3 regions of the Methylobacterium sp. D48H genome follow, and region 1 is predicted to be linked to each of the others. Evidence: predicted binding sites of a transcription regulator. Region 1 holds the regulator's gene; each other region holds the start of a gene.
The links. The regulator PhoB, encoded in region 1, activates phosphate uptake and scavenging genes when phosphate is short. The targets are predictions, from matches to a motif close to TGTCATNNANCTGTCAT.
Positions count from the first base shown of each region.

Region 2: the regulator PhoB is predicted to act here: its motif matches at 1,053-1,069, upstream of ACLBX8_RS17155 (UDP-2,3-diacylglucosamine diphosphatase).
Region 3: the regulator PhoB is predicted to act here: its motif matches at 2,450-2,466, upstream of ACLBX8_RS01520 (CorA family divalent cation transporter).

Region 1 is NZ_JBKFAP010000014.1:93,802-97,886, forward strand. Features, by position in the region: gene ACLBX8_RS20910 (aminopeptidase P family protein) at 1-14, shown strand, start outside; gene ACLBX8_RS20915 (protein-disulfide reductase DsbD family protein) at 152-2,320, shown strand; gene phoB (phosphate regulon transcriptional regulator PhoB) at 2,500-3,195, opposite strand; gene phoU (phosphate signaling complex protein PhoU) at 3,318-4,037, opposite strand.
Region 2 is NZ_JBKFAP010000009.1:161,696-165,780, forward strand. Features, by position in the region: gene ACLBX8_RS17150 (aminotransferase class V-fold PLP-dependent enzyme) at 1-600, opposite strand, end outside; gene ACLBX8_RS17155 (UDP-2,3-diacylglucosamine diphosphatase) at 1,138-1,935, shown strand; gene ACLBX8_RS17160 (glycosyltransferase family 4 protein) at 1,946-2,992, shown strand; gene ACLBX8_RS17165 (ribonuclease HII) at 3,031-3,717, shown strand; gene ACLBX8_RS17170 (methyl-accepting chemotaxis protein) at 3,731-4,085, opposite strand, start outside.
Region 3 is NZ_JBKFAP010000001.1:287,627-291,711, forward strand. Features, by position in the region: gene ACLBX8_RS01515 (methyl-accepting chemotaxis protein) at 1-1,214, opposite strand, end outside; gene ACLBX8_RS01520 (CorA family divalent cation transporter) at 1,423-2,409, opposite strand; gene groES (co-chaperone GroES) at 2,621-2,911, shown strand; gene groL (chaperonin GroEL) at 2,983-4,085, shown strand, end outside.

The DNA.
Region 1 (4,085 bases):
CGCTCGAGGGGTGAGCCGGCCGCAGGGGATCCCGGACGCGGTCCATGGTAAGACCCGACGCCATGGTAAGACCGGACGCCATGGAAACGCCCGCGCCGAGCCCGACACGCCGCGCGTGAAACCGCGACCGCCCCGCGCGCGAAGGGACAGCATGATCCGCCGCCTCGCCCTCCTGATCCTGGCCCTCGCCGCGGGCCTCTCGGCCGCCGCGGCACAGGGGGTCCCGCAGGGCTTCCGCACGCCCGCGGACCTCGTGCGCGCGAGCCTCGTGGCCGAGCCCGCCGCCGTCGCCGGCGCGCAGCCCTTCACGCTGGCGGTGCGGATGCAGGTCAAGCCCGGCTGGCACGTCTACTGGCGCAACCCGGGCGATTCCGGCCTGCCCCCGGAGGTGACCTGGACCCTGCCGGCCGGCTTCAGCGCCGGCGCGATCCGGTGGCCGGCGCCGGAGCGCATCCCGATCGCGACCCTCATGAACTACGGCTACGAGGGCGAGGTCACGCTCCTCGTCCCGGTGACGCCGCCGCCGAGCCTCGACCCGGCCGACCCGGTGCGGATCCAGGCCAAGCTGACTTACCTCGTCTGCGAGACCGAGTGCGTGCCCGGCTCGGCCGATCTCGCCCTGACCCTGCCGGTCGGCAAGGCCGAGCCGGACCCGGCCAACGCCGCGCTGTTCGCGCGCGCCCGCGCCGCGCTCCCCGTGCCGGCGCTCTGGCCCCTGAGCCTGTCGAGCCAGGGCGACACCCTGCGCCTCGATTTCGCCGCGGCCGGCCTCAAGCCCGAGGCGGTCCGGAACGCCGCGTACTTCCCCTACGCCGAGACGGCGATCGACAACGCCGCCGCGCAGGTGATGAGCGTCGACGGGACCGGCCTGCACCTGACCCTCGCCCGGAGCAGCCCGACCGACCCAGTGCCCGCCGCGCTGCCCGGCGTCCTGACGGTCGAGGAGGTCGACGCCGCCGGGACCCGCCGGCTCGCCTTCGCGTACGGCGACGAGCCGGTGCTCCCGGCCGCCGCGGCGGCGGCCGCGACCGCGCCGCCCGCGACCGCGCCGGCCACCGCCGACTTCGACGCGCTGACGCTGGCGACCGCCGCGGCCTTCGCCTTCCTCGGCGGCCTGATCCTCAACCTGATGCCCTGCGTCTTCCCGGTCCTGTCGATCAAGGTGCTCGGCCTCGTGCGGCACGCGGGCGAGGGGCCGGCCCGGCTGCGGCTCCACGGCCTCGCCTACACGGCCGGCGTCCTGGCGAGCTTCCTGGCGCTCGCCGCCGCGCTGATCGGCCTGAAGAGCGGCGGGGCCGCGATCGGCTGGGGGTTCCAGCTCCAGTCGCCCGCCATCGTGGCGGGGCTCGCCTACCTGCTGTTCGCGATGGGCCTGAGCCTCTCGGGCGCGGTCCATGTCGGCGGCCGGCTCGCCGGCCTCGGCGACGGCCTCACCCGGCGCGGCGGCCTGAGCGGCTCGTTCTTCACCGGCGTGCTCGCGACCCTGGTGGCGACGCCCTGCACGGCGCCGTTCATGGGCTCGGCGGTGGGCTTCGCGCTGACCCAGAGCGCCGGCGTGGCGCTCGCCGTCTTCGCGAGCCTCGGCCTCGGCCTCGCCCTGCCCTTCCTGCTCCTGACCCTCTGGCCGCCGGCCCTGCGGGCGCTGCCGCGGCCGGGCGCCTGGATGGAGACCCTCAAGCAGGTGCTGGCCTTCCCGGTCTACGCCACCGTGGCGTGGCTGATCTGGGTGCTGGCGCAGCAGGTCGACCCGCGCGGGCTGCTGGCGGCGCTGATCGGCCTCGTCCTCGTGGGCTTCGCCGCCTGGGCCTGGGAGCACGGCCGCGCCGCCCCGCCGCGGGCCGGCCGGGTCGCGCAGGCCGCCGCCGCGCTGGCGCTGATCGCCGTTGGGGCCCTCGCCGTCACCCTGCCCCGGGATCGCGCCGCGCCGGCCGCGCAGGCCGCCGCCGACGGGATCGAGCCGTTCACGCAGGCGCGCCTCGACGCCCTGCTCGACGCGCACCGCCCCGTCTTCGTGGACATGACCGCCGCGTGGTGCATCACCTGCGCGGTCAACGAGGCGACCTCGCTCAACACGAAGGCCGTGCGGGCCGCGATGGCCGAGCGCGGCGTGACCTACATGAAGGGCGACTGGACCAACCAGAACCCCGAGATCACCCGCCTCCTGGAGAAGCACGGGCGCAGCGGCGTCCCGCTCTACCTGCTCTATACCGGGACGGGAGAGCCCCAGGTGCTGCCGCAGATCCTCACCGAGGGGACGGTCCTGGCGGCGCTGGAGGCGGTGCCGGCCGCCTCGGGCCGGAGCGCGGCGCTGGCGCGCTGAGTCCCTGGAGGCCGGGACGCGCGAATCTTCGCGGGCCCGTCCCACCGTCTTTGCGAGCGGAGCGAAGCAACCCAGCAGCGCCGCGCGCGCCGGCGTCCCGCCGCTCTGGGTCGCTTCGCTCCGCTCGCGATGACGGCGCGCCGGAGCGGTGAGGCGCTCCGACAGCCCTTCGGGCCGCCTCAAGCCTCCAGCGAGAAGGTCTCGTCGAAGGCGTAGCCCGAGCCCCGGACCGTGCGGATCGGGTCGGTCTGGCGCGGGCCGTTCAGCGCCTTGCGCAACCGCCCGACATGGACGTCGACGGTGCGCTCGTCGATGTAGACGTCGTGGCCCCACACCCCGTCGAGGAGCTGCTCGCGGGAGAAGACCCGGCCCGGCGCCAGCATCAGGAATTCCAGGAGCCGGAACTCCGTGGGGCCCAGATGCAGCTCCTCGCCGCCGCGGCGGACGCGGTGGCCGGTGCGGTCGAGTTCCAGGTCGCCGGCCGCCAGCCGGTCCGAGACGTGGGCGGGCTTGGCCCGGCGCAGGAGCGCGCGGATCCGGGCGAGCAGCTCCGGGACCGAGAACGGCTTGACGATGTAGTCGTCGGCGCCCGTGCCGAGCCCGCGGACACGGTCGCCCTCTTCGCCCCGGGCGGTGAGCATGATCACCGGCAGGCGCTCGGTCTCCCGGCGCGCCCGGATCCGGCGGCACAGCTCGATCCCCGAGAGGCCGGGCAGCATCCAGTCGAGCAGGACGAGGTCCGGGATCCGCTCCGCGAGGAGCAGTTCGGCGTCGTCGCCGCGCGCCGCCGAATCCACCAGGAAGCCCTCGGCCTCCAGGTTGTAGCGCAGCAGCGTGCTCAGGGCCTCCTCGTCCTCGACGATCAGGACTTGCATGCTCACGTTCGAAGACTCGTTCTGCGGGCGGTCCCCGGATGGTGCAGGAGGCGCCGCCCCGCCTCAACCCGCACGGAGAGTGACCCCGGCCGCGCCCACAGGAAGGCGCCGGGGTCGGCGCCTCACGGCGCCTGCACGCCGTCCACGGTCGCGTAGTTCGACGCGTCGTTCTTCGGCCGGTCACCCGCCAGCGTCTCGCCCGTGGCGAGGTAGTGGATCGTCTCGGCGATGTTGGTGGTGTGGTCGCCGATGCGCTCGACGTTCTTCGCGCAGAACAGGAGGTGCGTGCAGAACGAGATGTTGCGCGGATCCTCCATCATGTAGGTCAGGAGCTCGCGGAACAGGGAATTGTACAGGGCGTCGATCTCGCCGTCGCGCTCCCAGACGTCGTGGGCCGCCTGGACGTCGCGGCTCCCGTAGGCGTCGAGCACGTCCTTCAGCTGACCCTCGGCGAGGTCGCTCATGTGGCGCACGCCGAGCACGATCTTCTGGGCCGGCGCCTGATCGGAGATCGCCACCACGCGCTTGGCGACGTTCTTGGCGAGGTCGCCGATCCGCTCCAGATCGCCGGAGACGCGGATCGCCGAGATGGTCTCGCGCAGGTCGATGGCCAGGGGCTGGCGCCGGGCGATCAGCAGCACGGCGCGCTCCTCGATGTCCCGCTGCAGCGCGTCGAGGCGCTTGTCGGCGAGGATCACAGCCTGGGCGAGCGTGTCGTCCCGGCGCACGAGGGCGTCGGTCGCCTCCGCGGTCATCTTCTCGGCGACGCCGCCCATCTCCGAGATCGAGCGACGCAGGTTCTCCAGGTCGGTGTCGTAGGAGGTGACGATATGGCCGGGCATGGCGGATCCTTCGATGGGGTCCCGGGGACGGCCCTCCGGGAGGCTTGC
Region 2 (4,085 bases), on a different contig from region 1:
CTGGGAGCCCGCGATGGCGCAGTCGACCTTCCAGTCGTCCATGTAGAACGGCAGCGAGCCGATCGACGAGATGCCGTCCACGAACAGCAGGGCCGGGTGGCCGGCGGCGTCGATCGCCTTGCGCACCGCGCCGATGTCGCTGGTGACGCCCGTGGCGGTCTCGTTGTGGACGACCATCACAGCCTTGATCTTATGGTCCTTGTCGGCGCGCAGGGCCTCCTCGATCTTCTGCGGATCGGCGCCGGTGCCCCACTCCTCCTCCTGGACGACCACGTCGAGGCCGAGGCGCTGGGCCATGTCGACCCAGAGGTGGCTGAACTGGCCGTAGCGCGAGGTCAGCACCGTGTCGCCGCGGCAGAGGGTGTTGGACAGGGCCGATTCCCAGATGCCGGTGCCCGAGGACGGGAACAGGATGACCGTCCCGGCGGTCGAGCCGAACACCATCTTGGAGTCCTGCAGGAGCGGCTTCACCAGCTCGGGGAAGCTCGGCGAGCGGTGATCCTCCGACGGCACGTGCATGGCGCGCAGGACGCGCTCCGGGATGTTGGTGGGGCCCGGGATGAAGAGGTGGTTGCGACCGGGGCGCCGGGTTGCGGCCATGATGTTTCCTCCGAAAAGTCCATTGCGCGCGGGCGTGAACCCGCGCCGGGTTGTCCAAGCGTCCTCAGGGAGTCGGTCCGGCGCCGTCGAGAGCGGCTCGCGCCGCACCCCCTCGAACGCCATCCTCTGCCGTGATCGGGGGGTCTCCGCGGAGCGGCAGGCGGCCTCACGCCGCTCGCGTCGCGGCGCGCCCCCGCGCGCCGGTCGCCTCCGAATTGCCGTCCCGTCCAACGGCTCCAGGGCCGTCCTCGCCGCCTTCCTGTCAAGGTCCGGCCGTGCTCGTGCCGAGCGGCCGGTTCTTGGTATTATGAGGCGGTGAAGCTCGAAAGGAAAACCGGAAAAACTTCCGGAACTTGCCAAAAAAATTTTTTGTGCGCCGCAACGAAGTCGCACTCCGGTTGAGAGGCTTCGCGGCATCGCACACCGAAGTCTTTCCGCCCCGTCGGAACCCGCGTCATCAAACTGAGATCGGATCGCGCTCTGGATCCCGGCACCGTTCAGCCGCCGGGAGAGGATGCCGTGGCCGAGGTTGAGGAGATGCCGGTCCGCGTGCGGACGCTGTTCCTGTCCGACCTGCATCTCGGCACGCGCGGCTGCCAGGCCGGCCTGCTGCTGTCGTTCCTGAAGGACTACGACGCCGACACGATCTACCTCGTCGGCGACATCGTGGACGGCTGGCAGCTGCGCTCGGGCTGGTACTGGCCGCAGGAGCACAACGACGTGGTGCAGAAGCTCCTGCGCAAGGTCCGCAAGGGCGCGCGGATCGTCTACCTGCCCGGCAACCACGACGAGTTCCTGCGCGACTACGTGGGCACGAGCTTCGGCGGCATCGAGCTCGCCGAGACCGCGATCCACGAGGCGGCCGACGGCAAGCGCTACCTCGTCATCCACGGCGACCAGTTCGACATGGTCGTGCGCCACTCGCCGTGGCTCGCCCATCTGGGCGACGGCGCCTACACGCTGGCGCTCTCCCTCAACACGCTGATCAACAAGGTGCGGCGGCGGCTCGGCCTGTCCTACTGGTCGCTGTCGGCCTGGGCGAAGCTGCGCGTGAAGAACGCCGTGAGCTTCATCGGCCGCTTCGAGACGATCCTGGCCGAGGAGGCCCGCCGCCAGGGCGCCGACGGGGTGATCTGCGGCCACATCCACCACGCCGCGGACCGGCCGATCGGCGACCTGCGCTACCTCAACACCGGCGACTGGGTGGAATCCTGCACCGGGCTCGTGGAGCACTACGACGGCCGCATCGAGGTGCTGCACTACCCGAGCCTCCTGCGGGCGCGGGAGGCCGAGGTCGTGCCGCAGCCCCTGCCGGGCCGGCGCGCGGTGGCGTGAGGGCGGCGCCGTGAAGCTCCTGATCGCCAGCGACGCGTGGCACCCCCAGGTGAACGGCGTCGTGCGCTCCCTCGAGCAGATGGTCCGGCGCGCGCCGGAGCACGGCTTCGCCACGACGCTGCTGTCCGTCGCGGATTTCCGCTCGCTGCCGCTGCCGGGCTACCCGGAGATCCGCCTCGCCTATGCCGGGCGCGAGCGGGTGGCGGCGCGCTGGCGGGCCGAGCGGCCGAGCCACGTGCACATCGCCACGGAGGGGCCGGTGGGCCTCGCGGCGCGCCGGCACTGCCTCGCCCACGACCTGCCCTTCACGACGAGCTACCACACGCGCTTCCCGGAATACCTCGCCGCCCGCGCGCCGGTGCCGGAGGCGTGGTCCTACGCGTACCTGCGCCGGTTCCACGGCGCCGCCCGCGGGACGATGGTCAGCACCGCCTCGCTCCAGGGCGAGCTCGCGGCGCGGGGCTTCGGCCGGCTGATGCGCTGGACCCGGGGCGTGGACACGGAACGATTCCGGCCGGCCGAGCCCGGGACGCCCCGGCCGGCGGAACTCGCCGGCCTGCCGGGGCCGCTGTTCCTCTACGTCGGGCGACTGGCGGTGGAGAAGAACGTCGCGGCCTTCCTCGCCCTCGACCTGCCCGGCACCAAGGTGGTGGTCGGCGACGGTCCGGACCGCGCGCGGCTGCAGGCCCTCGCGCCGGCGGCGCACTTCCTCGGCACCCGCACCGGCGCGGACCTCTCGGCGGTCTACGCGGCCTGCGACGTCTTCGTCTTCCCGAGCCTCACCGACACGTTCGGCATCGTGCTCCTGGAGGCGCTGGCCAGCGGGCTCCCGGTGGCGGCCTTCCCGGTGCCGGGTCCGAACGACGTCGTCGGCGGCACGCGGGTCGGCGTGCTCGACCCGGATCTGCGGGTCGCCGCGCTGGCGGCCCTGCGCCTGTCGCGCGCCGAGTGCCGGGCCGAGGCCCTGCGCCGCGGCTGGGACGTGAGCGCTCGGCAGTTCTTCGGCAACATCGTCGAGGCGCATGGCGGCGCCCGGAGCACCCGCGACGCCGCCTGACGCGTGACGGCGTCCGCGCGGAATGGCAGGAGGGCGCGATGCCGCCCGCCAAGCCGCCAGCCAAGCCGCCAGTCAGATCGCCAGTCAGATCGCCCGCCGGACCGGCCGGGTCCGCCAGAGCCCGCCCCCCAGTCGCCGGACCGTTCGACCCCGCCCGGGCCGCCGCGTATCCGGCGGCGATCGGCTGCGACGAGGTCGGGCGCGGCGCGCTCTGCGGACCCGTGGTGGTGGCCGCGGTCTGGTTCGATCCGGCGGCGATCCCGGCCGACCTGCTCGCGGCCCTCGACGACAGCAAGCGCGTCCCCGAGCCCGTGCGCGACCGGCTGGCCCCCCTGATCCGCGCCCACGCGCGGGTCGCGGTGGCGGCGGGGTCGCGCGCCCTGATCGACCGGATCAACATCCGCGGCGCGACCCTCGACGCCATGGCGCGGGCGGTGGCGCGGCTCGGCCTCGCCGAGCCCGTGCTGGTCGACGGGCGCGACGCCCTGCCGGGCTTGCCCGGCCGCGCCGTCGTCGGCGGCGACCACTTGGTGCCCCAGATCGCCGCCGCGTCGATCGTCGCCAAGGTGCTCCGGGACCAGCTGATGCGGCGGCTCGCCCGGCGCCATCCCGGCTACGGCTGGGAGCGCAATGTCGGCTACGGGACGGCCGTCCACCGCGCCGGCCTGACGCAGCTCGGGCGCAGCCCCCACCACCGGCTCAGCTTCACCCGCGGCTTCGACTGAGCCGGGCGACGGGTCACGCGGCCCGGACGCCCGTGAGGAAGCGCTCGACCTCCGCGGCGAGCTCCTCCGACTGACGCGTGAGCGCGGTGGCGGCCGTCAGCACGTGGTCGGCCGCGTGGCCGGTCCGGTCGGCCGCCTGCGCCACGCCGGCGATGTTGCCGGTGACCTCCTGCGTGCCGGCATTGGCCTGGGCGACGTTGCGGACGATCTCCTGCGTCGCCGCCCCCTGCTGCTCCACCGCGGCCGCGATGGCGGCGGCCACGGCGTCGATCTCCCCGATCCGGCCGGTGATCGTCCCGATCGCCCGCACCGCCTGACCGGTCACGGTCCGGATCTCGCCGATCTGCCGGCCGACCTCGTCGGTGGCC
Region 3 (4,085 bases), on a different contig from region 1:
GCCTCGCCGGTCGCGCTCTGGATCGCCGAGACCTGTTGCGTGATCTCGCCGGTCGCCTTGGCGGTCTGCTCGGCGAGCGCCTTCACCTCGGAGGCCACCACGGCGAAGCCGCGCCCGGCGGCGCCCGCGCGGGCCGCCTCGATGGTGGCGTTCAGGGCGAGCAGGTTGGTCTGGTCGGCGATCGACTTGATCATGCCCACCACCGCGTCGACCTTGCGGGCGTTCTCGGCGAGCTGGCGCATGGTCGCGTCGGTGGTCCCAGCCTGGGCGGCGATCTGCTGCGCGCGCTCCGAGACCCGCCCGACCTGGCCGGAGATCTCCTGGATCGCGCCGTTCATCTGCTCGGAGTTCGACGCGACCGACGACGCCTTGTGGCGCGCGGATTCGGCCGACTGCATCAGACCCACGGCCGAGCTCTGCATCTCCTGGATGGCGGAGCCGACGGCCTCGACGACCCGCTTGACGTCGGTCTCCATGTTCACCTGCGCGGTGACGACCGCCCAGGTCAGCATCGGGCCGAGGTACTGCCCCTTCTCGTCGTTCACGGCCGTGACCCGCAGATTGAGGGTCTCGGGCCCGACCTTGATCTTGGTGCTGTGCGGCAGCCGGCTCGCGTCGGCCAGCATCGTGCGCTGGTGGCTGGGGTTCTTGTGGAAGATGTCGAACGAGCGGCCGAGCATGTCGTCGACCTTCACCGGCAGGTGCTGGTCGATCGTGCCGAGGGTCTTGCGCGACGTGGCGTTCATGTAGTCGATCTTGAAGTTGTCCTTCAAATCGGCCGTCATGACCGCCACCGGAACGTTGTCGATCATCGTCAGGAGCCGGTTGATCTCCTTCTTCTTCGCCGAGATGTCCGCGGCGAACTTGACGACCTTGATCGGCTTGCCGCGCGCGTCGAGGACAGGATTGTACGTCGCCTCGAGCCAGACCGAGTCGCCCTCCTTGTCGAGGCGCAGGAACTCGCCCGTGACGTACTGGCCGTCCTTCAGCTTGCTCCAGAACGCCGCGTAATCGGCGGACTCGGCGTAGCTCTTGTCCACGAAGATGCGGTGATGGCGGTTCCGGACGTCGCTGAGGCCGTATTTCATCAATCGCAGGAAGTTCTCGTTCGCGTGAAGGACCGTTCCGTCCATCGAGAACTCGATGATCGCCAGCGAGCGGTCGAGCGCGTCGATCTTGGCCTGGGCTTCATTGAAAACAGTGCGATTGAACATGGTACGGCTCGCGTTCCCCCGGCGTGGGGTGTAGCCTCACAGCGTTAATGAATCCCTTATTCTGGCATTCGTCCAGTTTAAGAGTTGCCTGACGGAAATCGAATGCTTGGAGCGCCGCGCCCTCTGTGCGTCCGTAACCGGACCGACGCCATCGTCGAGATTGCATTCAAATATAAACTCGGTCAGGGCCGAAGCATACTTACGAATATCAGAACCAGCCGCGCATGCGAAAGTATACGATCGGCGCGACCGCGCTGATGAGGATCAGGCCGAGCGCGTAGGGATATCCGAGCGCCCAATCCAGCTCGGGCATGTGCTTGAAATTCATGCCGTAGATCGACGCGATCAGCGTCGGCGGGACGCCGACCACCGAGACGACGGTGAGGACGCGGAAGACGTTGTTCTGCTCGATGGTGATCAGGCCGAGGGCCGCGTCGAGCAGGAACTGCACGTTCTCGGCGAGCCGCGTCTCGAACTCGTCGAGGGATTCGATGTCCCGCTTGATCGTCTCGAAGCGCGCATCCTCCGGCAGGCCGAGGCTGTCGCAGGCCGCGGCGACGAACGGGATGATCCGTTCGAGCCCGAGCAGGCTCGACCGGATCTTGCCCAGAACCTTCCCGCGGTTGCTGATGCCGCGCAGGATCCGGCGCAGGGCGAGGTCGCGGCGCCGGGGCGGCGGGCTCTCCAGGCGCCGCCGCTCGGCACCGCGGACGTCGAAGTCGAAGATGCGGGTCGAGAGCGTGTCGAGCTCGGAGCCCATATCCTCGAGGGCGTCGGCGAGGCTGTCGACCAGTTCCTCCAGCACGACGAGGAAGATCTCGCTCGGCGTCGTGCTGCCGTCGCCGTCGGCGATACGCTTCGCGGACGCCTCGAAGGCGCGCAGGTCGTGGAAGCGAATCGTGACGAGGTGATCCTTGGTCAGCAGGAAGCCCAGCGGCTTCAACTGCGACGCGCTCTGCTCGAACGTGATCATCGGGGTCGAGAGCGAGAGGCCGCCCTTCACGCGGCGCAGGCGGCTCGACGTCTCGACCTCCGAGAGCGCCGCCCGCGACGGCACCCGCAGGCCGGTCGCGGCCTCGACCGCCGCAGCCTCTTCCGGCGTGGGGTCGTTCAGGTCGAGCCACACGGTGTCGCGCGCGATCGGGCCGCCGGGTCGCAGCGCCACCGGGCCTTCGGGTCCGTTCAGGCTCAGCATGAGAGCGCGTTATCCATGAGGGGGAACGGGGCCGCCGGCGCGTCATCGCACCGTCGCGCGGGGGTGCGACAGCCTTGACTCGGAACCCGCCCGCGCCTATCTCGCGGCCGTCTTTGGCACTCGCCGAGACAGAGTGCTAACAGTCGAGTTTGCGAGCGGTCCCGCCGGCCGCATCAACGCCAACTCAAGACCTGAAGCAAGAGGGCAGCTCATGAAGTTCCGTCCGCTGCACGACCGCGTGGTCGTCCGTCGCATCGAGAGCGAAGAGAAGACCAAGGGCGGCATCATCATCCCGGACACCGCCAAGGAGAAGCCGCAGGAGGGCGAGGTCGTCGCCGTCGGGCCCGGCGCCCGCGACGAGCAGGGCCGCGTCAACGCGCTCGACGTCAAGGCCGGCGACCGCGTCCTGTTCGGCAAGTGGTCCGGCACCGAGGTCAAGATCGACGGTCAGGACCTCCTGATCATGAAGGAATCCGACATCATGGGCGTCGTCGCCCTCTGATCGGATCACCCGTCACCGCCCTTTGAGGCCGTCCCGGCCTTGGGGTTCAACAACCAGCTAAGAGGCACACAATGGCAGCGAAAGACGTTCGTTTCTCCGCCGACGCCCGCGATAAGATGCTGCGCGGCGTCGACATCCTCGCCGACGCGGTGAAGGTGACGCTCGGCCCGAAGGGCCGCAACGTCGTGATCGAGAAGAGCTTCGGCGCCCCGCGCATCACCAAGGACGGTGTGACGGTCGCCAAGGAGATCGAGCTCGCCGACAAGTTCGAGAACATGGGCGCCCAGATGGTGCGCGAAGTGGCCTCGAAGACCAACGACATCGCGGGTGACGGCACCACCACCGCGACCGTGCTGGCCCAGGCCATCGTCCGCGAGGGCGCCAAGTACGTCGCCGCCGGCATCAACCCGATGGACCTGAAGCGCGGCATCGACCTCGCCACCCAGGCGGCCGTCAAGGACATCACCTCGCGCGCCAAGAAGGTCTCGACCTCCGACGAGGTCGCCCAGGTCGGCACGATCTCCGCCAACGGCGACAAGGAGATCGGCGAGATGATCGCCCACGCCATGCAGAAGGTGGGCAACGAGGGCGTGATCACGGTCGAGGAGGCCAAGACGGCCGAGACCGAGCTCGACGTCGTCGAGGGCATGCAGTTCGACCGCGGCTACCTCTCCCCGTACTTCATCACGAACGCGGAGAAGATGGTCGCCGAGCTCGAGGATCCCTACATCCTCATCCACGAGAAGAAGCTCTCGTCGCTCCAGGCCATGCTGCCGGTGCTCGAGGCCGTCGTTCAGACCGGCAAGCCGCTCCTGATCATCGCCGAGGACATCGAGGGCGAGGCTCTCGCCACCCTCGTCGTCAACAAGCTCCGCGGCGGCCTCAAGGTCGCGGCCGTCAAGGCGCCGGGCTTCGGTGACCGCCGGAAGGCGATGCTCGAGGACATCGCGATCCTGACCAAGGGTCAGATGATCGCCGAGGACCTCGGCATCAAGCTCGAGAACGTGACGCTCCCCATGCTCGGCCGCGCCAAGCGCGTGCGCATCGAGAAGGAGAACACCACGATCATCGACGGCGTCGGCGAGAAGTCCGACATCGAGGGCCGCATCTCGCAGATCAAGGCGCAGATCGAGGAGACCACCTCGGACTACGACCGCGAGAAGCTCCAGGAGCG